DNA from 2 places in the Mesorhizobium sp. M0698 genome. Region 1 is predicted to be linked to the other one. Evidence: predicted binding sites of a transcription regulator. Region 1 holds the regulator's gene; the other holds the start of a gene.

What was found. The regulator LexA, encoded in region 1, represses DNA repair genes until DNA is damaged. The targets are predictions, from matches to a motif close to TGTTCNNNNTGTGTTCNG.
Region 2: a site for LexA is predicted at 5,438-5,455, ahead of NKI16_RS22330 (YifB family Mg chelatase-like AAA ATPase). Genes of this name have one in related genera too.

What each region holds. Positions count from the first base shown of each region.
Region 1 is NZ_JAMYPQ010000011.1:160,908-176,919, reverse strand. Features, by position in the region: gene gltA (citrate synthase) at 1-67, opposite strand, end outside; gene gltX (glutamate--tRNA ligase) at 247-1,668, opposite strand; gene NKI16_RS21860 (ComEC/Rec2 family competence protein) at 1,764-4,229, shown strand; gene lexA (transcriptional repressor LexA) at 4,223-4,957, opposite strand; gene kynU (kynureninase) at 5,403-6,650, shown strand; gene NKI16_RS21845 (hormone-sensitive lipase) at 6,747-7,577, shown strand; gene NKI16_RS21840 (molybdopterin molybdotransferase MoeA) at 7,585-8,790, opposite strand; gene moaC (cyclic pyranopterin monophosphate synthase MoaC) at 8,790-9,296, opposite strand; gene trpC (indole-3-glycerol phosphate synthase TrpC) at 9,299-10,111, opposite strand; gene trpD (anthranilate phosphoribosyltransferase) at 10,116-11,126, opposite strand; gene NKI16_RS21820 (SurA N-terminal domain-containing protein) at 11,123-13,015, opposite strand; gene tpiA (triose-phosphate isomerase) at 13,158-13,925, shown strand; gene secG (preprotein translocase subunit SecG) at 14,089-14,541, shown strand; gene NKI16_RS21805 (L,D-transpeptidase family protein) at 14,741-15,862, shown strand; gene pyrG (CTP synthase) at 16,010-16,012, shown strand, end outside.
Region 2 is NZ_JAMYPQ010000012.1:69,117-85,128, reverse strand. Features, by position in the region: gene NKI16_RS22355 (SDR family NAD(P)-dependent oxidoreductase) at 1-765, opposite strand, end outside; gene NKI16_RS22350 (hypothetical protein) at 898-2,700, opposite strand; gene NKI16_RS22345 (glycosyltransferase) at 2,831-3,838, shown strand; gene NKI16_RS22340 (GtrA family protein) at 3,846-4,220, shown strand; gene gshB (glutathione synthase) at 4,439-5,380, shown strand; gene NKI16_RS22330 (YifB family Mg chelatase-like AAA ATPase) at 5,549-7,078, shown strand; gene NKI16_RS22325 (malate synthase G) at 7,329-9,500, opposite strand; gene NKI16_RS22320 (hydantoinase/oxoprolinase N-terminal domain-containing protein) at 9,765-11,792, opposite strand; gene NKI16_RS22315 (CDGSH iron-sulfur domain-containing protein) at 12,040-12,663, opposite strand; gene NKI16_RS22310 (hypothetical protein) at 13,091-13,465, opposite strand; gene NKI16_RS22305 (hypothetical protein) at 13,747-14,259, opposite strand; gene lepA (translation elongation factor 4) at 14,518-16,012, opposite strand, start outside.

The DNA.
Region 1 (16,012 bases):
GTTCCAGCTTGGCCGTCGATGCCTGGGTTTTGCCGCCAAATTCCATTTTTGTCGCAGGTTCGGTCATAGCAAACTCCTTTTTGTTTCCTCAGGCCGGCAAAGGCAAAATATCTGAACCCAACACGTCAAAAGCATCGGAATACGCACATTTGCGCCCGCAATTGAATCTGCGCGGCAGATTAGGCCAAGACCCAATGTTGCACTGCGAAACACACCTTTCAATGCCAATCTTCTTGGGCCAGTTTGCTAATCGATTTGATCAGCGATCCGCGCCAGGCTTTCCTCGCGGCCAAGCACGGCCAGCACATCAAAGACACCTGGCGAGGTACTTTTGCCGGTGAGCGCGGCGCGCAAAGGTTGGGCCACGGCGCCGAGTTTATGGCCGGCGGCCTGCGCATAGTCGCGGATCGCGGCTTCGGCTGAGGCGGCAGACCACTCCGAAACCGTGGCTAGTGCCGCATGAGCGCCCCGCAGGATCGTGCGCGCCTCACCGCTGAGCAGCGCCGCCGCCTTTTCGTCGACCGGCAGCGGCCGCTCGACGAAAAGGAATGCAGCCCCTTCAACCAGTTCGACCAGCGTCTTGGCGCGCTCCTTCAGGCCCGGCAAAGCGGCAAGCAGTTGCGCCCTGCGTCTGTCGTCGAGGCGCGCGGCGATTGCCGGGCCGCCTTCAAGATACGGCAGAGTGGCGATGAAGATGTCGAGCAGCGCCGCGTCGTTCATCCGGCGCATATGCACGCCGTTAAGCGCCTCGAGCTTGGCGAAGTCGAAACGGGCGGCGCCCTTGTTGACGTCGCCAATGTCGAACCATGCAATCATGTCGGCGATCGACATGATCTCATCGTCGCCGTGGCTCCAGCCAAGCCTCGCCAGATAGTTGAGCAGCGCATCCGGCAGGTAGCCCATGGCGCGATAGGCTTCGACGCCAAGCGCACCGTGCCGCTTCGACAGCTTGGCGCCGTCGGCACCGTGGATCAGCGGGATATGCGACATCGATGGCACCTCCCAGCCCATGGCCTGATAGATTACGGTCTGGCGTGCGGCGTTGGTCAAATGATCGTCGCCGCGGATGATGTGGGTGATGCCCATGTCGTGATCGTCGACGACGACGGCATGCATGTAGGTGGGATTGCCGTCCGAGCGCAGAATAATGAAATCGTCGAGATCCTTGTTGGGAAAGCGCACGTCGCCCTGGACGCGGTCATGCACCACCGTCTCGCCGTCTGTCGGCGCCTTGATGCGGATCGCCCCCTTGGCGCCGGGCGGCGCCTCCGACGGGTCGCGGTCGCGCCAGCGTCCATCATAGCGGGGAGGCAGCCCCTTGGCGCGTGCGCTCTCGCGCATTGCCTCTAGTTCGGCAGGCGTCGCATAACAATAATAGGCCTTGCCCATACGAACGAGCTCCTCGGCCACCTCGCGATGGCGCGGCGCACGCTCGAATTGCGACACCGGCTCGCCGTCCCATGTCAGGCCAAGCCAGGAAAGCCCGTCGAGAATGGCCGCGCTTGCCGCATCGGTGGAGCGCTCGCGGTCGGTGTCCTCGATGCGCAGCAGCATCGTGCCGCCTGTGTGCTTGGCATACAGCCAGTTGAACAGCGCCGTGCGCGCGCCGCCAATGTGCAGATAGCCGGTGGGCGAGGGGGCAAAACGGGTGACGACCTTATCGGGCATGGAACTCTCAGGCGGGCGAAGGAAGTGGGTTTGCGGACTTTCGCGCGTTGCGCGTTCATGTAGCATAGGAGGTCGAGGCGCAAGGGGCAGACCCGATGGCTGTGCGAGGCCGTGGTGCGGGCGAGGGCGAGGACGTTGGCAGCGGCGTCAGCGAACGCTTGCTGTTTGCCGCTCCCCCGCCTGTCCTGCCGGCACCGGCATTGCTACCCGCTCCGCGCTTCGATGCTCCGTCGCTGCCGGCCAGCGACCCAGCAACGGTTCTCGTGCCCGCGGGCGAGCCCATCGTACGCCTGCCCAGGCGTTTCCGCCTCCCGTCACCGTCCCGTATCCGCAACAGCGTAACCACGGCAGCCGGTCTGGAACTCGACCGCGGCATCGCCTTCCTGCTGGTGCCGGTGTTCCTCGCATGCGGGGTGGTCGTATATTTCGGGCTGTCGGTGGAGCCGGCCTTTCCACAGCCGATCGCAATCGCGCTCCTCGCGGCCCTTTGTGCCGTCGTCTCGCGGTCATGGCCCAGGACGCGCCTGTGCTTCATGGTGGCGCTGCTCTGCGCGCTTGGCGTACTTGCCGCCAAGTTCGAGACATGGCGTGTCGGAACGCATATGCTCGGCTCCGAAATCTCGACGCGGCTGACGGGTCGCGTCGTATCGTACGAGCCCATGGCGAGCGGCCGCATCAGGCTGACAATCGATGTGATCTCAACGGCCAGGCCGACACTGCGCTACATGCCGGAACGGGTCCGCGTTTCGGCGATGAAGATACCGGCTGAGCTGACCGCCGGTTCCGAGATCACCGGCTATGTGCGGCTGCTGCCGCCGACCGGCCCGGTGCGGCCCGACAGCTATGATTTCTCCTTCGACAGCTATTTCGCCGGTATCGGCGGCAGCGGCTTTTTTCTTGGCAATCCGAAAGTCGTGTCGTCGGGCAGCATGCCGCTTGGCGCGCAGCTTTCTTCCGCGATCGAAGACGCGCGCGAATCCATCGCCGACCATATCCGCAGCCGCATCGGCGGTGCCGAGGGCGAAATTGCTGCTGCGCTGATCGTCGGCGTGCGCGCCGGCATTCCCGAGGAGATCAACGAAGCGATGCGGCGCACCGGCATCTACCACATCATCTCCATCTCGGGGCTGCATATGGCGTTGGTCGCCGGCACCATCATGGCGCTGCTGCGGGGTGCCTTTGCGCTGTTTCCCGATTTCTCATCGCGACGGCCGGTCAAGAAATATGCCGCGGCCGCCGCGCTTTTTTCGATTGCGGCCTACCTCGTCTTTTCCGGCATTGTCGTGGCGGCCGAACGCAGCTTCATCATGCTGGCGGTGATGCTTATCGCCGTGCTGTTCGACCGGGCCGCGCTCACCATGCGCAACCTGGCGATCTCGGCCATCGCGGTCATCCTGGTGTCGCCGCACGAGGTGGTCGGTCCGAGTTTCCAGATGTCCTTCGCCGCGACGGCGGCCCTTGTCGGCGCCTATGCAGGCTGGTCCGATTACCGCGCCGGCAGGGCCACCACGCCGCCGCCGCGGCGGTCGCCGCTACGCTTTGCCACTCGAAAGGTCCTGCTGGGCATGTGCGGTCTGGCGATGACATCGATCATTGCAGGGAGCGCCACGGCGCTTTTCGCCATATGGCATTTCCAGCGCGTGGCGCCGCTCAGCCTGTTCGCCAATCTGGCCATCATGCCCATCGTCTCACTGGTCGTCATGCCCTTCGCCGTTCTCAGCGCGCTGGCGATGCCGTTCGGTGCGGATGGCCCTTTCCTCTATGTCATGGGCAAGGGGCTGACGGCGATGATCGCCCTGTCCGGGTGGATCTCGGAGCGCTCGCCGATCGATGCGGTCGGGCTGATTTCGCTGAGATCCGTCCTTCTGGTGACGATCGCCCTCGTCATTGCCAGCATGGCGACGACGTGGCTGCGGCTGGCGGCACTTCCTTTTGCGCTCGCCGGCTTGCTGACGACAACGCAGACACGCATACCCGACGTATTGGTCTCGGAGGACGCACGGCTGGTGGCGCTGCCGATCGGCAGCGGTGAACTCGCGGTCAACCGGGCACGCCCGAATGAGTTCGCCATCGACAATTGGAAACGCGCGCTCACATCAGAGGCTATCGTCGCGCCGGAAACACCTGGAAAGAACGACCCGCAATTCGACATTGCCGATCCGGCCGACCTACCGCCGGGCATGCCGTTCATTTGCACGGACGGCCTCTGCCTTGCCAGGCATCCATCCGGCGCGATCATCGCGCAAGCCAAGGACCGCGATACTGCGCGGCCAGCCTGCGCCTTTGCCAGCTTGATCGTCATCGACGACGCCACCGCCCATAACCCCTGCTACTACGACCGGCTGGTCCTCGTCGTCACCAAACGGCAACTGGCGCGCGCGGGAAGTGCCGCCGTCTACTTCGATCCACAAGCGGCAACGCGCGCCGAAATCCGTTTCGCGGTCGAAAAATCATACCGGCCCTGGCACGTGCAGCGGAAATTTTCACGCGCGGCACGGGGCCTGCCGCCATACCGCAGGGCCGACAACCCCAAAGCCGGCGCCAAGGGCGGAGCTCAGTAGCGGCGGATCAGTCCGACGAGCTTGCCCTGCACCTTGACCCTGTCTGGTCCGAAGATGCGCGTCTCGTAGGCCGGATTGGCGGCTTCCAGGGCGATCGAGGCGCCCTTGCGGCGGAACCGCTTCAGCGTCGCTTCCTCCTCGTCGACCAGTGCCACCACGATCTCACCGGGGCTCGCCGTATCGGCATTGCGGATGATCACCGTGTCGCCGTCGAAAATGCCGGCCTCGATCATCGAATCGCCTTTGACCTCGAGCGCATAATGCTCGCCGCCCATGATCATATCCGGCGGCACCGAAATCGAATGCGTCTGGTGCTGGATGGCATCGATCGGCACACCGGCGGCGATGCGGCCCATCACCGGGATCGAAACGGCGGCGACGACATCGTCGTCATTGCCGGCTGCAGGGACGCGCGACGATGTCGGCTTGCCCTGCCGAGGGGCGCCTTGCCCAAGACTACCCTGGATGACACTCGGCGAGAACTTGCGTGCCGCATTGAGGCCGGGGGCGATCGAGTCAGGCAGGCGCAGCACCTCCAGCGCACGGGCCCGGTTGGGCAAACGGCGAATGAAGCCGCGCTCCTCCAGCGCCGTAATCAGCCGATGGATTCCCGATTTGGAAGCCAGGTCGAGCGCCTCCTTCATCTCGTCGAAGGAGGGCGGAATACCGCTTTCCTTCAACCTTTCGTGGATGAACATAAGCAGTTCGTGTTGTTTGCGTGTCAGCATAGCGACCCCCAACAGAATCAGAAAAACAAACCCAGAACAAACACTATCTGTTCCAGTTGTGTTCCGCAACTGTTTAAAGTTTAATGAATGCGTTAAGGCTTGGGAAACAAACCACGCCCCTACCGGAATGCCGCATTTTCACCGTCGCGAGCGTCATCCCCTTGATTCTGCTTTCGTTTGCGCCTTCTGGCTTCCCAGAAGGCAGCACTGACATCGGCCGTCGGTCGGCAAAAGGCACGGAATTGAACCCGTATCGACTGTGCGGTCTGGTCAATGCACCGTGAACGAAACGAATTCAAAACGCCAACCTCGGGTTAAGTCCCGGTTTCCACCGCCTGGTCAGGCTGCTTCTCGCCGGTGGAGCCTTGCTGCGCGCAACCAGGTAATGGAAGAACAGTCGATGCGTGTCCGGCGTTGCGTTGGATCTTGGGGGAGCAGACAAATCATGACAGGAATTCCCGATCTCGTGGCCATAAAGGCGATGGATGCCGCGGATCCGTTGCGCGCGATGCGCGACCGCTTTGTGTTGCCGCAAGGAGTGATCTATCTCGACGGCAATTCGCTAGGAGCTGCTTCACGTGCCGCTTTCGATGAACTGCACAAGGCCGCGACCGAAGAATGGTCGCATGATCTCATCCGCGCATGGAACACGGCCGGCTGGTTCAACATGCCGCTTGAACTTGGCGACCAGCTCGGGCGCCTGATCGGTGCCGCGGCCGGCCAGACGGTGGTCTGCGACACGACATCGGTCAACATCTACAAGCTGCTGCACGCCGCCATGGCCATGCGACCGGAGCGGCAGGTCATCGTCGCCGAGGGCGATAGTTTTCCGACGGACCTCTACATGGCTGAGGGTGTGGTTTCGACGCGAAAAGATACGCTGCTGCGCCTCTCGGGGGTCGACGCGCCGACCATCGAAGAGCTGATCGACGAACGCACCGCCGTGGTGCTGGTCAACCACGTCAACTATAAGTCGGGCGAACTGCGCGACATGCCGGCGCTGACGCGCAGGGCTCAGGAAGCCGGGGCGATGATCGTCTGGGATCTCTGCCACACCGCTGGCGCGATGCCAGTCGAGCTCGACAAGGCAAACGCCGATTTTGCCGTTGGCTGCACCTACAAATATCTGAATGGCGGCCCGGGCGCGCCTGCCTTCATCTATGCGGCTGAGCGGCATCTTTCCTACATCCAGCAGCCGCTCACCGGCTGGTGGGGCCATGCACGGCCCTTCGCCTTCGAGCCAGGCTATGCGGCCGGCACCGGCATCCGCCGGTTTCTGTGCGGCACCCAGCCGGTCCTGTCGATGCGCACGCTGAAGGGCGCGCTCGACATCTGGAACGATGTCGACATGACGGCGGTGCGCAAGAAGAGCATCGCGCTGGCGGATCTGTTCATCGAGCTTGTCGAGGCAAAGTGCGGCACTTACGGGCTCACGCTCGAAAGCACGCGCGATGGGGAAAAACGCGGCAGCCAGATTTCATTCATGCATGAGCATGGCTACCAGGTCATGCGCGCGCTGATCGAACGTGGCGTGATCGGCGATTTTCGCGCGCCATCGACCATGCGCTTCGGCTTCACCCCGCTCTATGTCGGCTATGCCGATGTCTGGCAGGCCGTCAAAGTGCTTGAGGATATCCTGCGCACCGGTGCGTGGAAGGATGCGCGCTTCGCCATCAAAGCAGCTGTCACTTGAGATTGATGCGAGAGCTGGAATCGTGAGGCTGGCGACGACGTGCCGCGCGATGCTCACGGCTACGTTGCAAGGCCATATTGCCAGGGAGGGCGCAGGGTGTTCGAACGTCACATTGCCGATTGGGACAACGCCTATGCCAACGGCGCCAACATAGCCGGCAGCGATCGCTGGCCGGCGGCCTGGATCGAGCCCGCGCGGGTTTTCCGCGACGTGCTTTCGACCGAGGGCAGGGCGCGGCTCGACATGGCCTATGGCGACAACCCACGCAACCGGCTCGATCTTTTCCTGCCGGCCATCAAGCCCAAGGGACTCGTGGTGTTCGTTCATGGCGGCTACTGGATGGAATTCGACAAGAATTTCTGGTCGCATCTTGCCGCTGGCCCTGTTGATCGCGGCTATGCGGTGGCGATGCCGTCCTACACGCTCTGTCCGCAGATACGCATTGGCGGCATCGTCAAGGAAGTCGGCGCGGCGATCGGCAAGGCGGCGGCGATGGTCCCAGGGCCGCTGATGCTGACCGGGCACTCGGCCGGCGGCCATCTTGTTAGCCGGATGGTTACGGCGACGACGCCGCTGGCGCCCGAAGTCGTCCGGCGCGTTCGTCACGTGGTGTCGATCTCGGGGGTGCATGATTTGCGCCCGATCATGCGCACCGGCATGAACAAGACGATCGCGATCGATGAGGCCGAGGCGCAGGCCGAAAGCCCGGTGCTGCTGCGCCCGATGGACAAGGCCCGCCTGACCTGCTGGGCCGGCGGCGGCGAGCGCGCCGAATTCCTGCGTCAGAGCGCGTTGCTGGCCAACATCTGGATCGGCCTGGGTACCGCGACCAGCTCGGTCGTCGAGCCTGACCGGCATCATTTCAACATCATCGACGGTTTGGCCGATCCAGACCATCCGCTGACCCGGACCTTGATCTCGGAGTGAGGCAGGTTCAGCGTAGCATCAGCACGTCGCAGGGGGAGCCCGCCGCTGCGGCAGGCGCGAACGGCGCGCGAACGATCAGCCCGTTGGCATCGGCCAGCATTTTCAGCATCGAGGAGTCCTGGATGCCGAACGGCGTCGCCACGAGCGTACCGGCGTCATCTATGACAACAGCCCGCACATAATCTTGCCTGAGATCGTTGGCCGGCATGGCGGCACCGAGCCGTGCCCGACGTATATCCTGCTGAAAGGCGCGGCCGCCGAGCCGCGCCAGCAGCGGCTTCAGGAAGAGCTGAGTGCAGACCAGGCTTGCCACCGGATTGCCGGGCAGGCCGATGCAGCGAATGTCTCCCAGCCGCCCGAACATCAGTGGCTTGCCCGGCCGCATGGCGATCTTCCAGAAATCGAGCGTCATGCCTTGCCCGGTCAGCACGTCATGCACGAAGTCGTGGTCACCGACCGAGGCACCGCCCAGCGTGACGATGACGTTCGCGCCAGCCTTCACGGCCTTTTCAACCAGCGCAGCGATCGCCTCCCTGCGGTCCGGCGCGATGCCAAGGTCGAGCGCGCGCGCACCGACCGACTGTGCGGCAGCGGCGACACCATAGGCGTTGGAGGAGATGATCTGGTCGGGGCCAAGATCGCTGCCCGGCGGCAGCAATTCGTCGCCGGTGGCGATGATGGCGACCAGCGGCCGTTTGACCACGCGCACCTCGGGGTGATTGGCCGATGCCGCCAGCGACAAGGCCGCCGGGTCGAGCAGGCGGCCTTTGGGCAGCAGGACATCGCTCTTGGCGAAATCGAGCCCGAGGCGGCGGATGTTGCGCCCCTGCACCGTCGGTTCCGTCACTTCGACGCTGCCGCCACCGAGATCGCGGACGTTCTCCTGGATGACGATAGTGTCGGCGCCTTCGGGAAGCGGCGCGCCGGTAAAGATGCGCACGGCCTGCCGCTGCTGCACCGTTCCGGCAAAGCCGCGTCCGGCCGGCGCCATGCCGACCACCGAAAGCTTTGCCGGTACGGACGCGATATCGGCCGCCCGCACGGCATAGCCGTCCATGGCGGAGGCGTTGAACGGCGGCTGGGTGCGGAGCGCCACAACCGGCTCCACCAGCACGCGGTCGGCGGCATCCAGCAGTGCGACGCGTTCGCCCGGCAGCGCTGCTGCGCCGTCCAGCAGGCGCTCGAGCGCCTCGGCAACTGGGACCAGCGCCATTATCGGCCTGCCTCGGTGGCCCCGTCTCCGGTGATCTTGTAGTCGCCGGATTTGCCGCCGGTCTTTTCAACCAGCCTGATGCCGGAGATGACCATGGCGCGGTCGACCGCCTTGGCCATGTCGTAGATGGTCAGGCAAGCGACCGAGACGGCACTCAGAGCCTCCATCTCAACGCCGGTCTTGCCGGTGACGCGGGTCAATGCTGTCACCTTCAGGCCGGGCAGCGCGGCGTCCGCCTCGATATCGACAGATATCCTGGTCAGCAGCAGCGGATGGCAAAGCGGGATCAGTTCATGCGTCTTCTTGGCCGCCATGATGCCGGCAATGCGCGCGGTGCCCAGCACGTCGCCCTTCTTGGCGTCGCCGGCGAGGATCATGTCCAGCGTCTCGGGCCGCATCGCGACAAAACCTTCTGCGACTGCCGTGCGCACCGTCTCAGCCTTGTCGCCGACATCGACCATGTTGGCTTCGCCCTGCGCGCCAAGATGGGTGAGGGCGGCCGCCATCCTCAAACGACCTCTGCCGGCGCCTTGCCCGTCAACAGCAGGCGCGTTGCCGCGGCCACGTCCTGCTGGCGCATCAGGCTCTCGCCGACCAGGAAAGTCGCAATGCCGCTCTGCTCCAGCCGGCGGCAATCGTCGTGCGAAAAGATACCGCTCTCGCTGACCAGATGGCGGTCGGCCGGCACCATCGCTACCAGCCGCTCCGAGGTCTGTAGGCTGGTTTCGAAGGTCCGGAGATTGCGGTTGTTGATTCCGATCAGCCGCGACGACAGCTGCAGCGCGCGTTCCATTTCAGCCTCGTCATGCACTTCGACCAGCGCGTCCATGCCGAGCCCGAACGCTGTCGCTTCGAGTTCTCTTGCCAACGCGTCGTCGACGCTGGCCATGATGATCAGGATGGCATCGGCGCCCCATGCCCTGGCCTCGTAGACCTGATAGGGGTCGAACAGGAAATCCTTGCGCAATGCAGGCAGCTCGATGGCAGCGCGCGCAGTGGTGAGGAATTCGGGCGCGCCTTGGAAGGAGGGTGCGTCGGTCAGCACCGAAAGGCAGGCGGCACCGCCCTTCGCATAGGCCCTGGCCAGCGTCGGTGGATCGAAATCGGCGCGGATCAGGCCTTTGGATGGGCTAGCCTTCTTGATTTCGGCAATCAGCGCGAACCTGCCGGATTTGCGCTTTGCTTCAAGGGCGGAAAGAAAGCCGCGCGGCGCGTCGGCATCCGTCGCCCGTGCCTTGATCTCGGCGAGCGGCACGCGCGCCTTGGCCGCCGTGATCTCGTCGCGCTTGTAAGCCTCGATCTTGCGCAGGATGTCGGACATGGTTTTAACCGTTCGAAATTTCGATCAGCCTGTCGAGCACTTTCAGCGAGCGGCCGCTGTCGATGGCCTGCGCCGCCGTTACCATGCCGTCGGCGAGGGTCGTCGCTTTGCCGGCCACCACCAGCCCGGCGCCGGCATTCATCAGCACCGTATCGCGAAAGGCGCCGGCTGCGCCGCCCAGCATGTCGCGCAGTGCCTGGGCGTTGTGGGCGGCGTCGCCGCCGCGCAACTCGTCCTTGGTGTGCCGCTTCAGTCCGACGGCTTCCGGGGTCAGCGTAAAGCTGCGGATCTCGCCGCCGGCCAGTTCGGCGACAAGTGTCTCGCCGGTGGTGGTGATCTCGTCATAGCCGTCGCCATGGACGATCCAGGCATGGTCGGCACCAAGTTCCTTCAACGTTTCTGCCACCGGCATGATCCATTCGGGCAGGAACACGCCGACCATCTGCCGTCTGACACTCGCCGGATTGGAAAGCGGGCCCAGCAGGTTGAAGATGGTACGGGTTCCGAGCTCGACCCGGGTCGGGCCGACATGCTTCATCGCCGGGTGATGCGCCGGCGCGAACATGAAGCCAACGCCGGCCTCGTGGATGCAGCGGCCGATCGTCTCCGGAGGGATGTCGATCTTGACGCCCAATGCGATCAGCACATCGGCGGCGCCGGTCAGCGAGGACAGTCCGCGATTGCCGTGCTTGGCGACGGGCACGCCGCTGCCGGCGATGACGAAAGCGGATGCGGTCGAAATGTTGACGCTGTGCGAATTGTCGCCGCCGGTGCCGACAATGTCGATGGCGCCCTCGGGGGCTTCGACACGCAGCATCTTGGCGCGCATGGTGGCGACGGCGCCGGCGATCTCGCTGACGGTCTCACCGCGCACGCGCAATGCCATCAAGAAGCCGCCGATCTGGCCAGGGGTAGCATCGCCGGACATGATGATGTCGAAGGCCTCGCGCGCCTCCTCGAAGGAAAGAGCGCTGCCGGCGGCGACCTTGGCGATGTGGATCTTCAGCGCGCTCATCTGGCCAGGGCTTGGGTTACGGCCGCCTGATCGATGCGGACGTCATATTGCGTCTGCAACTGCGCCACCAACTGGTCGAGCAGGTCGTCGGACATGCCGGAGGTGAAGGACTTCTGTGCGTCCTCGGGTACTGAGCTGGCATCGGCCCCGGCAGGCTCGAACACCTCGGCAACCTTGAACAGGATTTGTCCGTCGCCCGTAGGTGAGGGGATCAGCCCGGTGCCGCCTTCGCCGACGCCGAACATCGCGGCGGCGCCTTCCTTGCCGAAATCGACGTCGTCCGCATCGCGCTTGACGCCGCGCTTGGTCTGCTTTTCGAGCTTGAGCTCACCGGCGATCACCTCGAGCGTGGCGCCAGCCTTGAGACGCTTCTCGAGCTCCTGTGCTTTTGCGGTGAGCCGTTTGGTGGTCTCCGCCGCGGTCCAGTCGGCCACGACCTTCTGGTGGACTTCGTCCAATGTGCGGTCGCGGGCAGGCGTGATCGCGCTCACGTCGTAGAAGACGAAGCCGTTATCGGCGGTGGTGAGGCCTTCATTGTCGGTTCCGGGTTCGGATTCGAACACCGCCTTGATGAGTGCCGGCGATTCCGGCAGGTCTTTGACGATGCTTCCATCCGGCCGTTGGCCGGTGCGGTCGATGGCATCGATGGTGACGACCTTCAGCTTCAATTTGGCGGCTGCCTCGGCGAGCGAACTGCCCGAGGCGCGCGTATCCTCGTAATTGTCGTGCACGTCCAGCAAGATGCGGCTTGCCTCGCCCAGTGCCAGGTCCTTGCGGATCTGCTCGGATACTTCGGCCAGCGGCTTCACCACTTCCGGCTTGATCTCGGTGACGCGCAGCAGAACGGGACCAAATGCGCCTTGTACGACCGGGCTGACCTCATTGACGTTGAGCTTGAAGGCAGCGTCGGCGACCGCCTTGTCGGCGATCTTGTCCTTGGCCAGCGTGCCGAGCAGCGTGTCGGCCGGCGTCTTGCCTTCGGCAGCGACGATCTTGTCGAAGGTCGCGCCGGTCCTGAGCGAATCGAGCGCCGCCTTTGCGGCATCAGGTGTCTTGAACACAAGCTGCTCGATGGTGCGCATCCCCGGCGTGGTGTAGCGCGCCTTGTTCTTATTGTAGTCGTCGCTGACCTGTTGGTCGGTCACCGCGCTCAAATCCATGATGTCTTCCGGTTCGAGCCTGACATAGGAGAACTTACGGTATTCGGGCGCGGCGTAGGTTTTCTTGTTTTCCTCGAAATAGGCCGAAAGCGCGCTGTCGGACGGCGCTTCTATCGGTTCGACCAGCGATTTCGGCAAGGTCAGGTAGTCGATGGTGCGATCTTCGCCGCGATAGAGCGCGACCGCCTTGAAGAATGTATCCGGGGCCTTGAGGCCGTCCGAAACCGCCTCGACGATCTGCTGGCGGACCGCGACCTGGGCGCGGTTCTTCAAATAGTCTTCCGGCCGCATGCCGATCTGCCGAAGCAGGTACTCGAAGGTTCTCCTGTCGAAGCTTCCGGCAGGCCCTTTGAACGCCGGGTCTTCACGCGTCAGTTCGGCGAGCCGGTCCTTTGACAGGCCGAGTCCGAGCTTGCGGGCCTGCTCGTCGAGGACAGCGCCCGACACGAGTTGCGCCAGCACCTGGTTGTCGATGCCGAGCGCCGTCGCTTGCTCACGGCTGATGCGCTGGCCGAATTGCTGCGACATGACGCTGAGCTGGCGATCGTAGGCGAGGCGGTATTCGTTGATCGAGACCTTGGTGCCTCCGGCCGTGATCACGGCATCATGGCCGGCAAGACCGCCCATCAGGCGGCCCGAGATGCCCCAGACGGCGAAGCTCAACACCAACAATGATAGCAGCAGTTTAGCGACCCAGGTCCCCGCCGCGCTTCTCAACATACCAAGCATGAGTACTTCCGATTTTTGCGCATTTCGCATGCGCCGAGTCTGAAACAAGCGCAATAGCGCCCTTCCTGCCCACTGTCGATTGCTTTGTGGCCTGATTTTGATAGTGAGGGCCAGCTGGAAATTGCCCGGAGAAACAAATCCCATGACGCCTGGAATCCGCCCGCTCGTCGCCGGCAACTGGAAAATGAACGGCACTAGCGCCTCGCTCAACGAGCTCAGGATGATCGGCAACGGCTTCATGAGTGGGCTCGACGCCGAGACCGAAGCGGTGGTCTGCGTGCCAGCGACCTTGCTTGCGCACGCCGCCGAGATTCTGTCGCGCACGCCGGTGCGGGCCGGCGGAGAGGATTGCCACACCGAGGAAAGCGGCGCCTATACCGGCTGCATTTCGGCCGAGATGCTGAAGGATGCAGGTGCCAGCCATGTCATCGTCGGCCATTCCGAATGCCGCGCCGATCGCAAGGAGGACGATGCCTTGGTCCAGGCCAAGGCCTCCGCCGCATGGCGCGCCGGGCTGGTGGCCATCATCTGCATTGGTGAGACAAGAGCCGAACGAGAAGCAGGAGCCACGCTCGACGTGCTGTCGCGCCAGGTCGCTGGCTCGGTCCCGCCAAACGCCACGGGTTCCAACACCGTCATTGCCTATGAGCCAATATGGGCGATTGGGACCGGCTTGACCCCGACCGCCGCCGACGTCGCCGAGGCACATGCGCATATCCGCGAAGAACTGGCACGGAAGCTCGGCAATACGGCGGCCAAGATGCGCATTCTCTACGGCGGCTCGGTCAAGCCGTCCAACGCCGTCGAGTTGCTCGGCGTCAGGAATGTCGATGGCGCGCTGGTCGGCGGCGCCAGCCTAAAGGCGGCGGACTTCCTCGGCATCGCGGAAGCCTATCGAAACATCGCTTGATACAAGGGCTGCTTGCTGCATTTGAGCGGACGGCCGGCGCCGAAATCGTTGCAAAGGACGCATTGCTTCCCATATTCCGGCCACGGGCTTGGAAATGCCGTCAAAGCATTGTATTGAGCCGCCTCCAAATCAGCGGCCGCACAAGGCCTTGCCAGGGTAAATTATGGAAACCGTACTGATCGTCGTCCACCTCATGGTCGTGCTCGCGCTTGTCGGCGTGGTGCTGCTGCAGCGCTCCGAAGGCGGCGGCCTCGGCATCGGCGGCGGATCGGGCTTCATGACCGCGCGTGGCGCCGCCAATGCGCTGACGCGGGCGACGGCGATCCTGGCTGCCGCTTTCTTCGTCACTTCGCTGACACTGTCGATCGTTGCGCGCTATGGCGAGAAGCCGATCGACATTCTCGATCGCGTGCCGGCGACCTCGGACGGAGCAGGCAAGGGCGTACTCAACCAATTGCCTGGAACCACGACGCCGACGCCGCCTTCGGGCACCACGGCGCCGACCCCGCCGTCCGGCAATGGCGCGGCAACGACGCCGCCGGCAACCGCTCCGGCGACGCCGCCAGCGACAAACGGCGCCACCGCGCCGGCCACGCCGCAGGTCCCCAACCAGTAATAGGGCAACTTATGCCGCGATCTGTTGTCGTTTGAACACAGTCGCGGGAAATGCCGCATGATCACGAAGATTCGACTGCGCCTCACGCTTGAGGCGCTTCCGGCTAATCGATTATACGTTGCACGCGGCATTCTCGGCGTCCTTGGGGGGCGCCGGGCGACGCCGTGGGCAACAAGCATTGAACGATCGGATCTTCCCCATGCAGCTTCGCAGCTTCATTTTTGCCGGCCTTTGTGCCGTGCTCAGCCTAGGTGCGCCCGCTTACGCGGCCATGCCGACGGCAAACTCGGCCCACAAAGCCGCAACAACAACCGACGTCGTCAAGGTCGCTGCCAAAAGCGATGCAGCGCAATTGAAGCTTCTCAAGAAGAAGAAAGATCCGACGCCGGACGACCTTGCGCAGATCCGCAAGATCGAAGCCAAGATCGCAGCCGACAAGGAAGCCGCTCGCGCCAAGGCACTCGAAGCCAGGAAGCTGGCGATGCGCGAGGCGGCGAAAACCAAAGCCGATGCGGAACGGCAGGCGTTCCTTGCCAAGAAGAGCCAGCCGCTCGCAACGGCCAAGGTGGCTGACGCCACGCCGGCCAAGAAGAAGACCGTCAACATCATCGAACCGATTACGCCCATTGCGCCGATCCAGTCGGCCGAGCCGATCCCGGCCGAGGCCATGAACGTTGCGCTGACCGGCAACAATGGCGAGTTGCGCAGCGAACCGGTCGGGCAGAAGCCGCAGAGCGTCGGGCTGTTCGCGGGACTGTTCGGCGGCACATCCTCTTCGTCGATGTCGCTGCTTCCGGAAACACGCGCGCTCGACGCCGCGCTCGAAAGGAAGCAGGCCAAGCGGCAGTTCAAGGTCAAGGCGGAATTCGTGCCGCAGGAGGTCGAATTCACCGGCTACAACCCCGGCACCATCGTCATCGATACCAGCGCCCGTCGTCTCTACCTCGTCGAATCATCGTCAACCGCCCGCCGTTATGCCATCGCGGTCGGCCGGGAAGGCCTGCAGTTCAAGGGTACGGTTGCCGTCGGCGACAAGCAGGAATGGCCGCGCTGGATTCCGACGCTGGACATGCAAAAGCGCGAACCCAAGCACTATGGCCAGTACAAGGACGGCATGCCCGGCGGCGGCGACAATCCGCTCGGTGCGCGCGCCATCTATCTTTACGACGGCAAGAAAGATACCCACCTGCGCATTCACGGCACCATCGCGCCGCAGTCGATCGGAACCAGCGCCTCCAATGGCTGCTTCCGCATGATCAACGAGCACGTCATGGACCTTTACCGCCGGGTGAAAGTAGGCACCAAAGTCGTCATCATCTGACGCTTTGACAGATCGTGCCAAAAGGGCCGGCCTCGCCGGCCCTTTTGTTTTGATACGCCAACGACCAGAGCGCCTTCTTGGGAAAAAGCCTTCGCGGCGGTTTTTTCTCTGGCGGAATCAATTCGGCCGCGTTAAGCGATGACTCCCATG
Region 2 (16,012 bases), on a different contig from region 1:
CAGGAACCCCCCATCGACGATCAGCATCTGCGCGGTCAGCATGCGTGAGGCATCCGACGCCAGGAACAGCACGGTGCCGACAATGTCTTCCGGCTGCATCACCTCTTTGATGCACTGTTTGGCGACATGAGCGGCGAGCGCTTCTTCGGTGACCCAGAGCTTTCTCTGCCGCTCGGTGATCACCCAGCCGGGCGCGATCGCGTTGACACGGATGCCGTCGACGCCGAGCTTGCCGGCAAGACCCTTGGTGAGACCGACGATGCCGGCCTTGGCGGCGGTGTAGGCCGGCATATCGGGATGGTTGATGAGAAACGACGTCGAGGTGAAGTTGATGATCGAGCCGCCGCCGGCCCGCTTCATGCCCGGCGCCACCGCCTGTGCGCTGAAGAAATGCGGGCGCAGGTTGATGGCATGGTTGTTGTCCCAGAACTCCACCGTGACGTCTTCGACGGCATGACGGTCATCCTGAGCGGCATTGTTGACCAGCACGGTCACGTTGCCATGCGCCTCGGCGGCTTTGGCGATTGATACCCGCAATGCCTCGATGTCGCGTATGTCGGTCTTGAGATAGAACGGCCGCCGGCCGAGCTCCTTGTCTAACCGATCGGCCAGCGCCAGGCTCGGACGGTCGGCGATATCGATGAAGGCGACCTTTGCCCCCTGGCGGACAAAACCTTCGGTCAAGGCAGCACCAATGCCGGAGCCGCCGCCGGTGATCAGCACCGAAGCGCCTTCGAGGTCGGCAAAGCGTGCCGATGGCATCATGAAATTCTCTCCCGGTCCAATGATCGCGGTCGGCCGGCGCGCATCCTATCCAGCCATGTCGGGCGGGCAAGGGCGAAAGAGTGGATTGTCAGGACTTATGTCCGACAAAAGGCCGCACGGGCCGCCGATCGATCAGTTGCCCAGCCGGACGCGGTACAATTCGACGGCGGCTCCGCTGGTCCCGGCAACCGGCTCAAGCCATTCCGGCACGCTGCCGCGCATCAGCCCGGCAAGAAAGCCTGCCGGCGCCTTGGCTGCGAGGAGCTTGCTTTCGGCGCTGCCGGGGCACAGCGCGACGAGGCCGACGTGATGATCCGCCACGACCGTCCTGGCATCGGCATCAGACCCAAGGAAGGCATCGAGCGCCAGCAGGTTGCCGGCGACATTGCGATGATAAGGCCCAGCGAAGACGCGATGTCCGGAATAGGCCAGGATAGGCGATCCGAGATTGGAAATTGCCAGTACGGTGGTGCCGGGCAGGCGGCCGAGTGCCGCAAAGGAGGCCATGCGCTGGCAAGCGACATCGGTGCCGTCGCCATTATCCGCCGTGGTGTTGCTGTCGTCGAAGGCTACCGAGGTCGCCGCGGCAGCCCCAGTCCAGACCGCATTCACCGAAACCAGCCAGACGGCAGCCATGCGCAGCGCCACCCCGCGCGACGCGCTGGCCTCGGCCCGTTGACGCCATTTGGCAATCCAGGCGGCAAGCGGGATGACGGCGAAGGCGATCGAGAATGTCGAACCGCGTACCTGCCAGGCGCTGACGATGAAGGCCACGACAAGCAGCGCGCCGACAAGGCTGTCCTGCCGCCGCCAGCCACCGCGGCCAAGGCGAAGCGCCATCAGCACGAGCGCAATGAGCGGCGTGGCATAGCGCGCCACCACCCCGGCCGGATCTTCAGCGAGCAGCTTGAACAGCGATTGCGCCTCGTCGATGTGATCAAGCCATAGCTCCTTGAGGCGCGGATCGAGGTTGGCGTAGGGCGCTGCCAGGCATTGTGGGAACAACAAGACGACGACAGCGCCCAATAGCAGGGCAAGCAGGCCAAGTGAGGCGATGCGCCGTTGGCGCGTGCGGCCGGCCGGCTCGATCGACGCTATCGCCGCAAGGCCGGTTCCGGCAATCGCCGCGACGACGAACTGCACGGTCGAAAAGGCGTCGCATTGCGCCTGACCCCAGGCAGACGGCGCAATGGTGGCGACAAAGACGAGAGCGGACACGCCGGCAAAGCCGAGGCCGAAATCCCTGGCGATCAGCCTCTCGCCATTGGCGCCGAGGGCGAACAGCATGGCGACAGAGGCGCCGATGGTGGCCACATAAGGGGCGGTCTCCATACCGACGGCCAGCATCAATCCGGCGCACAGGCCGGAGAGCAATGCCGCCGGCCTGCGCATTGGCGCTTCAAGCAATAGGCTCAGGCTGGCCATGCTCAGCATCAGCTGGATATTGTGGTGATCGAGCGCGCCAGGCGAAAAAATGCCAATGAAATACAGTGCGGCAGCGCCGACCACGACAGCGGGCAGCACGGCGCTGTCACCGGCAAAGCTGCGTGCGGCGCGGGCGGTGAAAAACACGGTCAGGCAGAAGAGCAGCGTCGGCCACAGCACTTGCGCAACATTCTCGGCAAAGGCCGCGCTGCCGGTCAGGGCCGATACGGCGATGATGATGGCGGCGATCGGCGCATCGACCAGCCGCGACCAATGCATGACGAAACCGCCTTCCAGGCCCATCCTGTACTGGTGCAGATCGAACCAGCCCTGGCTGGCCAGCATGTCGCGAACTTCGACAAGGCGCAGCAGATTGTCGTTGTCGCCGCCGGCATTGGTCAATTCCGGGAAGCCGGCAAGGGCATTGACGGCAAGTGCCGGCAACGTGGCAAGCAGCGCCAGCGCGATATCGGACCTCCAAATGGAGGCGCCATCGTCGGCTGTGCTCATATCAGGACCTTTGGAAGGAATACGGTGCGGTTTAAACCTAGCCTTAACAGCTTCAATAAATAGTAAAGCCGCCCGAGCGAGGCCGGCGCTTGAGCGGTCAGGGGCCTCACAGGGCATCCGGAGACGAAAAATGCCACAAGAAGTGCGCCATGAGCCGAGCATCGCCGTGCTCCTGCCTTGCTACAATGAGGAGCTGACGATCGGCGAAGTGGTGCGGCGCTTTCGCGAAACGCTGCCTGCCGCCGCGATCTATGTCTACGACAACAATTCGCGCGATCTGACGGCGCTCCGAGCCCGCGCCGCCGGCGCCATCGTGGTGCGCGAGCCGCGCCAGGGCAAAGGCAATGTCGTGCGCCGCATGTTCGCCGACATCGAGGCCGACATCTACCTGATGGCCGACGGCGACGGCACCTATGCGCCGGAGGACGCGCCGCAACTGATCAACACGCTGCTGACCGAGCGCTCCGACATGGTGGTGGGCACCAGGCGCGGCGTCGCCAACGACGCCGGCAGGACAGGCCACGCCTTCGGCAACCGCATCTTCAACAGCCTCTACAAACGTTTGTTCGGCTCGGACTTTACCGATATCTTCTCGGGTTACCGCGCCTTCACCAGGCGCTTCGTCAAGAGTTTTCCCGCCGTTTCCGGCGGTTTCGAGATCGAGACCGAAATGTCGGTGCACGCCTCGCAGCTCAAATTGCCGGTCAGCGAGATCGGACTCGACTATGGCCGCCGGCCGGAAGGCTCCTCGTCGAAGCTGTCGACCTTTCGCGACGGCGCGAAGATCCTGTGGATGTTCGCCATGCTGATGAAGGAGACGCAGCCGCTGCGTTTCTTCGGCGCTTTTTCGGTGTTCTTCCTGGCATCAAGCCTGTTTCTGATGGCGCCGGTGCTGATCGAGTTCGCCGAAACCGGGCTTGTGCCGCGCATGCCGACCTGGGTTCTGTCGGTCGGCCTGCTGCTGCTGTCGATGCTGGCGGCGGTGACCGGGGTGATCCTCGATTCGGTGTCGCGCGGCCGCGCCGAGCAGAAGCGCATCTTCTATCTGTCGATGCCTTCCGGTCGCGTCGAACGTGAACGTGCAAGCGCGCTCGCGACTTTGAAGGCCGGACCGCGCAAGACCCCGCGCGCGGCCTAGAGCCTAAATGGGACGCCTCGCCCGCTTCATTGTCGCCGGCGGCATCGGCTTCGTCGCCGACGCGGGTGCGCTTTGGCTGGTGCTGGCGGCAACGCCGCTTGGCCCCTTGGCAGCCCGCATCATTTCGATCGGTTTTGCGCTGTCCGCCACCTGGCTGATCAACCGCCACCTGACCTTCTCGCCTTCCAGCCGGGGCATCGCGCATGAGGGCGCCCGCTACGGCGGCGTCGGCATTGCCACCAGCGTCGTCAATTATCTCGTCTATTGCGTCATGTTGTTCGCACTGCCGATGGTGTCGCCGCTCATAGCCCTTGCGGTCGCCTCGCTGGTCGCCATGGCGCTGTCCTTCCTCGGCTATTCCAAGCTGGTGTTCGACCGCTGAAGGCACATCGCGTTGGGATCTGCGCCAAGCGAAGCGCAGCCTCATCATGACCTTGGCCGATTGGCAGAGGCCGCCGATTTCCTTATATCGCTGTCGTCGATGCATCGGCCCGAAAAATCGGAATCGATTTTCGGAAAGCACGATGCATGGATTCAAGAAATGTTGGAGCGTACTTTGTGCGTCCAAGTGGATCGCTCCAAGTGCGCCGGAGAGCTGCCATGCCCCTGAAAGTCGCCGTCCAGATGGACCACATCTCCACCGTGTCGGTAGCCGGCGACACGTCGTTTGCACTGTCGCTGGAGGCGCAGCGGCGCGGCCACCAATTGTTCCACTACACGCCCGACCGGCTGTCGCTGCGCGACGGCAAGGTGTTTGCCCGTATCGAGGCGATGCAGGTCCGCGACGAGAAGGGCAATCATTATTCGCTGGGCGAAGAAGTCCGCACCGATCTTTCGGAGATGGACGTCATCCTTTTGCGGCAGGATCCGCCCTTCGACATGAACTACATCACCACCACGCATATTCTCGAGCGCATCCATCCGAAGACGCTGGTGGTCAACGACCCGGCCTGGGTGCGCAACAGCCCGGAAAAGATCTTCGTCACCGAATTTCCCGACCTGATGCCGGACACGCTGATCACCAAGGACCCTCTCGAGGTCGCAGCCTTCCGCAAGGAGTTCGGCGATATCATCGTCAAACCGCTCTACGGCAATGGCGGCGCCGGCATCTTCCACCTGCACGAGGCCGACCGCAACCTCGCCTCGCTGCTCGAAATGTTCGACCAGTTGTTCCGCGAACCCTACATCGTGCAGCGCTACCTCAAGGAGGTGCGGGCTGGCGACAAGCGCATCATCCTGGTTGACGGCGAGCCTGTCGGCGCCATCAACCGGGTACCGGCCGAGCATGATTCCCGCTCCAACATGCATGTCGGCGGCCGCGCCGAAAAGACCGAGCTGACGGCGCGCGAACGCGAGATCTGTGCCCGCATCGGCCCCGCGCTGAAGGAGCGCGGCTTCATCCTTGTCGGCATCGACGTCATCGGCGACTACATGACCGAGATCAACGTGACCTCACCGACCGGCATACGCGAAGTGCAGCGCTTCGGCGGCGCCGACATCGCCAGCCTATTTTGGGATGCCGTCGAGGAGAAGCGCAACTAGCGTACATTGCTTCTGGAAGCGGCCGCGTTCCGGACCATTGCAGCCGTGGCGCTCAGCTGTTCCCCAAATGTTCTTGCCTTCGCCGGAAATCTGTGGTTGTCTCCGGTGACGCCGTTCGCGGCATGATCGCAAAGGCTTGGGGCAAAAGCCTGCATCCGGGGTGAAGACATGGTGGCGCGGGTTCGCACGGTTGCTTTCCAGGGCATCGAGGCCGTGCCGGTCGACGTGCAGGTGATGATCGCGCCGGGCAAGGTCAACATGCACATCGTCGGGCTGGCCGACAAGGCTGTAGCCGAAAGCCGCAAGCGGGTGCAGGCAGCGCTGCATGCATCCGGCCTGTCGATGCCGTCGAAGAAGGTCACCGTCAATCTGGCACCCGCTGACCTGCCCAAGGAAGGCAGCCACTACGATCTGCCGATCGCCCTCGGGCTGATGGCGGCGCTCGGCGCCATTCCGGGCGACATGCTGGCCGGCTATGTCGTGCTTGGCGAATTGTCGCTCGACGGAACCATCGCCGCGGTGGCTGGCGCGCTGCCGGCGGCAATCGGTGCCAACGCCGAAGGCAAGGGCTTGATCTGCCCGTTCGCCTGCGGGCCGGAAGCGGCCTGGGCCGGCAAGGACTTCGACATATTGGCGCCGCGCAGCCTGATCGCCATCGCCAATCATTTTCGCGGCACGCAGGTTCTGTCACGGCCGGAAGCCGGCATCCATGCCGCGGCGCGCGACCTGCCCGACCTTGCCGACATCAAGGGCCAGGAGACCGCCAAGCGGGCGCTGGAGGTGGCGGCCGCCGGCGGCCACAATCTTTTGATGGTCGGACCGCCGGGGTCGGGAAAGTCGATGCTGGCGCAGCGGCTGCCGTCGATCCTACCGCCGCTGGCGCCCAGGGAATTGCTCGAAGTCTCGATGATCGCCTCGGTGGCCGGCGAACTCGGCGAAGGAAAACTCACCGACCGGCGGCCGTTCCGCGCGCCGCATCATTCGGCCTCGATGGCGGCGATGGTCGGCGGCGGGTTGCGCGTACGGCCGGGCGAGGCTTCGCTCGCCCATCACGGCGTGCTGTTCCTCGACGAGTTTCCCGAATTCTCGCCGCAGGCGCTCGATGCGCTGCGCCAGCCGCTCGAGACCGGCGACTGCATGATCGCGCGCGCCAATCATCGCGTTACTTATCCGGCACGTATCCAGCTGGTCGCGGCGATGAACCCGTGCCGCTGCGGCATGGCCGGCGAGCCCGGCTATCGCTGCCTGCGCGGCGACCGCTGCCGCACCGACTACCAGGCGCGCATTTCCGGCCCGCTGCTCGACCGTATCGATCTCAGGATCGAGGTGCCGGCGGTCTCGGCCAGCGATCTGATCCGGCCGGACCGGGCGGAGAAAAGTGCCGCCGTCGCACTACGTGTTGCCCGCGCCCGTACGATCCAGCGCGAGCGCTTCGAGCGGCTCGGCGCGACCGCCACCACCAACGCCCATTGCTCGCCGTCAGTCATCGAGGAGATCGCCATGCCCGATGCCGCCGGCCTGTCGCTGCTGAGGGATGCCAGCGAAAAGCTCGGCTTTTCCGCGCGCGCCTATCACCGCGTCTTGAAGGTGGCGCGGACCCTGGCCGATCTCGAGGCCAGCGAGACGGTCGGCCGCATTCATCTGGCCGAAGCGATTTCGTACCGCATGAGCTCGGAGCGGATGGCGCAGGCGGCGTAGCGTTTTCCCTCCCCCTGAGGGGAAGGTGGCCGCGAAGCGGCCGGGTGGGGTCGCCGGTGAGACGCTCGGCCTGTCGCATTTCGAAACCGACCGAGGTGCGGAGCGTTGCGATGCTCCTCCTAAGGCGCACCGTCAGAATTGGGTTGGCGCACTGCATTGGCGACCCCACCCGGCCCTTCGGGCCACCCCCCCTCAAGGGGGAGGGAGACGCCGGCGCTTACCCTTGGCCGGCGTGCATCGTGCTTTCGGTTCAGCCGTTATCCCGCGCCTTCAGCTCCAGCCGCCGCGCGTGCAGCACTGGCTCGGTGTAGCCGTTGGCCTGGACGCGGCCCTTGAAGACCAGATCACACGCGGCGAGGAAGGCGATGGACTTGTCGAAATCCGGCGCCATCGGCCGGTAGAGCGGATCGCCTTCGTTCTGGCGGTCGACGATCGCCGCCATGCGTTTCATCGTCTCCATGACCTGCTCGGGCGTGCAGACGCCGTGATGCAGCCAGTTGGCGATGTGCTGCGAGGAGATGCGCAGCGTGGCGCGGTCCTCCATCAGGCCGACGTCGTTTATGTCCGGCACTTTCGAACAGCCGACGCCCTGGTCGATCCAGCGCACGACATAGCCCAGAATGCCTTGCGCGTTGTTGTCGAGTTCCTTCTGGATGTCCGCCTGAGACCAGTTCGGCCGCACCGCGACCGGCACCGACAGGATGTCGTCGAGTTTTGCCTTGGGCCGGCTCTTCAGTGCCGCCTGCACGGCATGGACGTCGACCTTGTGGTAGTGCGTGGCGTGCAGGGTTGCCGCCGTCGGCGACGGCACCCAGGCGGTGTTGGCGCCGGCCTTGGGATGCGCGATTTTCTCGGCCAGCATCGCCGCCATCAGGTCGGGCATCGCCCACATGCCCTTGCCTATCTGGGCGTGGCCGGCCAACCCACATTCCAGCCCGATGTCGACGTTCCAGGCTTCGTAGGCGGCAATCCAGGCGGCCTGCTTCATGTCGCCCTTGCGGATCATCGGGCCGGCTTCCATCGAGGTGTGGATCTCGTCGCCGGTGCGATCGAGGAAGCCGGTGTTGATGAAGACGACGCGTTCTTTCGCGGCGCGGATCGCCTCCTTGAGGTTGACGGTGGTGCGCCGCTCCTCGTCCATGATGCCCATCTTGAGGGTGTTTTTGGGCACGCCGAGCAGCGCCTCGACACGGTCGAAAATCTCGACGGCGAAGGCAACTTCGTCGGGCCCGTGCATCTTGGGCTTTACGATGTACATCGAGCCGGCGCGAGAATTGGTGCGGCGCCCGTTCACGCCGATGTCATGCAGCGCGATCAGCGCCGTCAGCGCCGCATCCATGATGCCTTCCGGCACCTCGTTGCCGTCGCGGTCTGATATCGCCGGATTGGTCATAAGGTGGCCGACATTCCTGACCAGCATCAGCGAGCGGCCGGGCAAGGTCAGCGTGCCGCCATCCGGCGCGGTGTAAGTACGGTCGGGGTTGAGCCTTCGGACAAAGCTCTTGCCGGCCTTGGTGATCTCTTCCGCCAAGTCGCCCTTCATCAGGCCGAGCCAGTTGCGGTAGACCAGCACCTTGTCCTGCGCATCCACCGCGGCGACCGAATCCTCGCAGTCCTGGATGGTGGTCAGCGCCGATTCCAGCACGACATCGGCAATGCCGGCCGGATCGGTGCGGCCGATCTGGTTGTTGCGGTCGATGACGATTTCAATGTGCAGGCCGTTCTTGACCAGCAGGACGGCTTCGGGGTCGGCGGCATCGCCGCGATAGCCGGCAAACTGTCTGAGGTCGGCAAGCATGGTGGCGCCGGCACCCTCGCCCAGCCGCAACATGCCATTGGCGACCGAAAGCCCGTTGACGCCGGCCCATTTGCCTGTCGTGAGCGGCACCGCCTCGTCGAAGAAGCTTTTCACCCAGGCGACGACCTTGGCGCCGCGCGCCGGATTGAATTTGTTGCCTCGCTCGGCGCCGTCCGTCTCCGGGATGGCGTCGGTTCCGTAGAGCGCATCGTACAGCGAGCCCCAGCGCGCATTGGCGGCATTCAGCGCATAACGCGCGTTCATCACCGGCACCACCAGCTGCGGCCCGGCAACCAAAGCGATTTCCGGGTCGACATTTTCGGTGGTCACGCTGAACGCCGGCCCCTCGGGCAGGAGATAGCCGATCTCGCGGAGGAACGTCTTGTAGGCCTCCATGTCGACGGGCGCGCCATTGTCGCGATACCAGCGGTCGAGCTTGTCCTGCATGGCATCGCGCTTTTCGAGCAGCGCCCGGTTTTTTGGCGAGAGATCATAGACGATCGCCGAAAAACCGTTCCAGAATGCCTCCGCCTCGATGCCGGTGCCCGGCATCGCTTCGTTCACGACGAAATCATGAAGCTCGCGGGCAATCCGCAATCCGGCGATCTCGACGCGATCAGTCATCAGGGCTTCTCCAGGGCTTGGCCGGCTTGCCGGCCTCGGGCCTTTGACATGGCAAGGTTGTAGGGTCAACTCGGCCTAAGGTGAAGGTAGGGCGTTTTCGCTGCCGATCTCCCCCCTTGAGGGGGAGATGGCCGGCAGGCCAGAGGGGGTCGCCTCGCGTGGAGTGCAACCTCTTCTTTGCACCAAATCGCGTCGCGCTTCATGCGAGGCGACCCCCTCTGTCGCCTTCGGCGACATCTCCCCCTCGGGGGGGAGATTACGCGCTCACACCGCAATCCTTGGCCGTCCCGACGCCACCGCCACGACATGCGCCTCGATGAACATGCGCTGGCCCTCTACGGTGGAGACGCGGAACTCGCTGGCGATTTCGATCTCGGCGCTGTCGGTGCCGGCGTCCTTAGCCCGCCCGGCGGCAATCGCGCGCACATCCTTCTCCGCCGCGGCGATTGCCGCCGCCTCGTCGTTGAAATCGCGCACGCTTTCACCGGAAGCAACGCGGAACAGCCCTTCCTTGGGCTGGCTGACCCGCGCCTCGGCCGAAACCCGGACCTGGCCGACGACGGCGCCGAGCGCGTTGGCGACATCGGTATCCTGCGGCACCACGCATCGATTGCCGACCAGCTCGGCCAGGCCGACATAGTGCAGCGGCGCCGAGGCGCCGAGGCCGATGACCGGACGGTCGAGCGCGACGCTGAGCCGGGCGATGCCGGGATGCGCGTCGACGGCGCGCTGGACCAGGGCATGGGCGACGGTCGCCGCGCCATCCAGCCCGTCCTCGGCAAAGGCGGTCTCGAGGATGACTTCCGCCGACAGGCGGGTCAGCGCGGTCAGCACCCGTTCCGAGATCGCCTCCGGCGAGGCGGCGATGAACTGGCCGCGGCCGTCGCGCCTGCGCGCGAACAGCTCGGCACCCAGACGCGCCGCGGCCGCATCCCAATTGGCCTGCCTGCCCAGCACATGCGCGGCGTCCGACGGCGTGAAGCCGGCGACATGCACCAGCCCGCGCGACACCAGCCGGTTCAAGGTGGCGTTCTGGGCGTTCGAGGTCAGCAATCTGTCGAGAGCCTGCGGCACGGCGCCGATCAGCTCGTAGAGCTTGGCTTCGGCGCCGGTCAGTCCGGCCGCCAGCCGCTCCGGCACGCCGGTACGCACCGCCAGGCGGCCATCCATGCGGCCGGGATTGGGCGCGCGCAGCTGGCGCTCGAGCTCCGCCGTGACGGCCTCGCCATGCATCAAGCCGGCCAGCGCCAGCGGCACCAGGCGGCGCGGGCCGAGCAGGATTCTCGGATTGAGCGCGCCGTCCTCCAGCGCCACTTCGGAATCGCCGCCGAGGCCAAAGGTGCGCATGGCGACGGCCTCGACCATGGTGCGGAACCCGCCGACGGTGGCGCCTTCCGGATCAAGCCGCGGCCGGCCCTTGTCGAGCACGGCGACGTCGGTGGTGGTGCCGCCGATATCGGAGACCACGGCATCGTCGAGGCCGGTCATGTGGCGGGCACCGACGAGGCTGGCGGCGGGGCCGGACAGGATGGTCTCGATCGGCCGCTGGCGGGCAAAGGCGGCCGAGACCAAAGCGCCGTCGCCGCGCACCACCATCAGCGGGGCGGCGATGTTGCGCGCGGCCAAAAAGCCTTCGGTTGCCGCGACCAGCCGGTCGATCATCGAGATCAGCCTGGCGTTGAGCAATGTCGTCAGCGCCCGGCGCGGGCCGCCGAGCTTGGCCGACAGTTCGTGGCTGGCGGTGACCGGCAGGCCGGTCCTGTCGCGGATCAGGTTCCGCGCGCTTAGCTCATGCGCCGGGTTGCGGGTGGCGAAATAGGCGCAGACGGCAAAGCCGGACACCGAATTTTCCAGTTCCGGCAAAGCTGCCTCCAGCCCGGACAGATCGAGCTTTGCCGCATTGCCATGGACATCGTGGCCGCCGGGGCAGAACACCACCGGGTCGGTGCCAAGCGCCGCCTTTAGCCCGTCGCGGGCAAGGTCGCCCTCGGCAAAGCCGATCATCACCAGCGCCACGCGGCCGCCCTGGCCCTCGACCAGCGCATTGGTGGCTAGCGTCGTCGACATCGACACCAGTTTGATCGCTGCCGGGTCGGTGCCGGCCATTTCGAGCACCGCATCGACCGCGCCGGAGATGCCGACCGCCAGATCGTGCCGTGTCGTCAGCGCCTTGGCCTTGGCCAGCACTTTTCCGCCGGGGCCGCCGGCTTCCGACCACAGCACCGCGTCGGTATAGGTGCCGCCGGTGTCGATGCCGAGGAACAGGGGTGGCGATTTGATGTTGGCGGTCATTGGCGGGTCCGGAGAATTGCTGCCCCGCCCCTTAGCCGATACGGGCCGGGCGATAAAGGCACGAGCGCTGGGCCAAGGCAGCGTAATCTCCCCCCTCGAGGGGGAGATGGCCGGCAGGCCAGAGGGGGTCGTCTCGCGTGGAGCGCCGGCATTCTCTGGCCGCGATGGCGTTGGCGTCAGGACGTACCGACCCCCTCTGTCGCCTTCGGCGACATCTCCCCCTCAAGGAGGGAGATAGCGGCGCCGCCTACCCCACAAACCCCACGCGCTTGTGCGAGCCATCGCAGAACGGCTTGTTGGCGGAGTGGCCGCAGCGGCAGAGGAAGGCGCGTTGCGTACGGTCGACCGTGTGGCCGGTGCCGGTGACGATTTCGACATTGCCTTCGAGCTTGAGCGGGCCGTTGGTCGTCGGCGTCACCGTCAGCGGGCCATTCCGCACCTCCAGCGCCGGCGTGTCCTTCAGCGCCGGCTCGCCGGTGGCGGTGAAGCCCGATTTGGCGTGGCTGCCATCGCAGAACGGCTTGTTTTCCGAGGCGCCGCAGCGGCAGAGCGTGGCGCGGTAAAACGTTTCGCCGCCCAACACGATCTCGGCATGCAGCGCAAGCGGACCGTTTTCCCTTATGCGCACAATGTTGACCACCGGCGGCTGTTCCTGCGGCCCGCCATCCTTGCGGATATAGGTGATGGCGCCGGACGGGCAGGCTTCGGCGAGCGCCACGATCTTCTCGACGCTGGCCGCCTCCGGATGGATCCACTGGCCGGGCGCGTTGGGCACGAAAACATGCGGATCGCCAAGCACGCAATTGCGCGAATGGATACAGCGGCGCCCGGAAAAGCCGATATCGATCTTTTCGCCTTCGACCACTGCCATGGATGGGGTCTCCTGTCGGACTACGCTATGGCCACGGTCAGGACGACGTCAAGGTAGCATTCTCCCCATCGTGAGGGCCGACCTCGGGTGCGGCGGGGAGGGATTCGCATTTTTTGCTCACCGCGCCACATTTTGTTCTTGCTTTGTGCCGGCAGCTATGCTACTAATTTGGGTATGGTGCCAATTGGCTCCAACGACCCGCCTGCCGAGGCGGGTTTTTTGTTTCAGCTTTGAAATTCCGTTGCCGGCCTGCACTCGCGGGACGGCCCTCTCCCCCCTCGCGGGGGAGATGGCCGCGCAGCGGCCAGAGGGGGTCGGCACGACCGGACTCGGCCTACTGCTGCAGAACAGGTTGGCGCTCTATGCGCGGCGACCCCCTCTGTCGCCTTTGGCGACATCTCCCCCTCAAGGGGGGAGATCTGCCACGTCACGGAACCAGATCGATTTCCTCGGTCTCGCCGCCACTGCAGGTGTAGCAGCAATCGTCGCACTTTTCCGTATTGCCGGGGCCGACGCCCCAATAGGTATTCTCGTCGCCATCGACCCAGGCGCCGTAGCAGATCGATTCGCCGTCCTTGCAGGACAGCGGGATCGCCTTGGTCTCGCCGTCATTGAGATAGTAATCCTGATTGTTGCCCGGCCAGACATGGTCGCGGTCCTGGCTGTAGAGCTCGACGCGCATGGCGTTCGGATGGCTGTTCCTGATCTCGAAAGTGACATCGCCGGCATGCGCGACGGGCGCAAACAGCATGACAATGAACAGCGACGCGGCGACGCGGCGCGCGAAAGCGTAAGACGACATGATGATTTCCCCCCGGAATGACACGGCCTGCCCGGCCGCGACGGGAACATGGCATGGCGGCGGGATGGGTGGAAGAGGTGATTCCCGCATTTGCGCTCCGCGTGACGCGCGAGGTTGCCAAGGAAGACCCCTCTCCGGTTTGCTTCGCAAACCACCTCTCCCCACTTCGTGGGGCGAGGAATGCCAATCACCGAAGCCTCACAACACCTGGGTTCCTCGCCCCCACAAAGTGGGGGAGAGGTGGCCGCGAAGCGGCCGGAGAGGGGGCGGTCCGACTGGACTCAACGCCCGGGCTTCAGCAGCGTCCAGATCCAGCCGATGAATGTGAGCACCAGAAAGGGATATCCGGCAGCAGGCAGCGGCGCCGAGGTCGGCAGCAAAGGCGCCCCCCACAGGATCAGGCCGGCCGACACGACAAACAGCACGGCGGCCACGACAGCCGTGAGCCGCATCCACAGCGCGAAGGTTTTCGGCGCGCTGACCATGACCAGCGCCGCCGCCCAAAGCGAGATACCGCCGACATAGGAGGGCACGCTGGCCTCAAGCCCCGCCGCATTGCCGGAGAGCAGCAGGCTTTCGCCGGCGAGAAAGGTCAGAAATCCGGCCGCCACGCAGTCATTGCCCAGCCGCTGATATTTCATCGTCAGCAGCGCGGTCGCCACCACGAGCGCTACGCCGTCGATTGTCCAGAGCGTTTCGCGAAGGGGCGCGCTCTCGACGAAGGTGCCGGCGAGTCCGAAAGCGCCGCCCATGGCGAGGCCGATCGCGGCGACGATGTCCAGAGTGGAGCGCATGTGATGTCTCCCCCGAAGCCGCAAGGATACTTCAAGGCGGGACATTCTCCAATGATGGTCCGCTGTCCTGAAGGGTCGCAATGGCCGGCGCGTATCCAGCTTGCTGACCTGTCGCACGCTTCTGCCCAATCTTCACCATGCAGCTTCAGCGCCGCGCTGGCGGGGGGCCCGCTGCCTCCGGCAGCTCCCCCGCTTTCGAAGCCTGCCATCGATTCACTGGATCGATGGCTTGGCGCGCTGTGCGCGCCAACCGGCTTCTCAATCCCCCATCTTCAGCGCCTGGATAAACGCCTCCTGCGGGATATCCACCTTGCCGAACTGCCGCATCCGCTTCTTGCCCTCTTTCTGCTTGTCGAGCAGCTTGCGCTTGCGTGATACGTCGCCGCCGTAGCATTTGGCGGTGACGTCCTTGCGCAGCGCCGAGATGGTCTCGCGGGCGATGACCTTGCCGCCGATCGCCGCCTGGATCGGGATCTTGAACAGATGATGCGGGATCAACTCCTTCAGCTTCTCGCACATCTGGCGGCCGCGCTTTTCCGCCGCCGTGCGGTGGACCAGCATCGATAGCGCGTCGACCGGCTCCTCATTGACCAGGATCGACATTTTGACCAGGTCGCCCTCGCGATAGTCGGTCAGGTGATAGTCGAAGGAGGCGTAGCCCTTGGAGATCGACTTCAGCCGGTCGTAGAAGTCGAAGACGACTTCGTTGAGCGGCAGGTCGTAGATCAGCATGGCGCGCTTGCCGACATAGGACAGGTCGGCCTGGATGCCGCGCCGGTCCTGGCAGAGTTTCAGGATGCCGCCGAGATAGTCGTCCGGGGTGAGGATGGTGGCGCGGATCCACGGCTCCTCGATGGCCGAAATCTTGACCACGTCGGGCATGTCGGCCGGGTTGTGCAGTTCCTTGACCGTGCCGTCGTTCAACAGCAGGCGGTAGACGACGCTAGGCGCGGTGGCGATGAGATCGAGATTGAATTCGCGCTCCAGCCGCTCCTGGATGATTTCGAGATGCAGCAGGCCAAGGAAGCCGCAGCGATAGCCGAAGCCGAGCGCGGCGCTGGTTTCCATTTCAAAGGAGAAGGAGGCGTCGTTGAGGCGCAGCTTGCCGACGGCGGCGCGCAGATCCTCGAAATCGGCGGCGTCGACCGGGAACAGGCCGCAGAACACCACCGGCTGCGCCGGCTTGAAGCCGGGCAGGGCCTGTGCCGTCGGGCGCTTGTCCTCGGTGATGGTGTCACCGACGCGAGTGTCGGCGACTTCCTTGATCGAGCCGGTGAAGAAGCCGAACTCGCCGGGGCCGAGCTCGTCGACATTGATGCGGGCGGGCGTAAAGACGCCGGTGCGCTCGACCAGGTACCTGGCGCCGGTGCCCATCATGCGGATGGTCTGGCCCTTCTTCAGCACGCCGTCGATGATGCGGACCAGCACGATAACGCCGAGATAGGCGTCGTACCAGCTGTCGACCAGCATCGCCTTCAGCGGGGCCGCGATGTCGCCCTCGCGCGGCGGCGGCAGATCGTTGACGATCGCTTCGAGCACGTCGGGAATGCCGAGGCCGGTCTTGGCCGAAATCAGCACGGCGTTGGAGGCGTCGATGCCGATCACCTCCTCGACCTGTTCGCGGATGCGCTCGGGCTCGGCGGCGGGCAGGTCGACCTTGTTCAGCACCACGACGATCTCGTGGTTGTTGTCGATCGCCTGGTAGACATTGGCCAGCGTCTGCGCCTCGACGCCTTGCGAGGCGTCGACGACC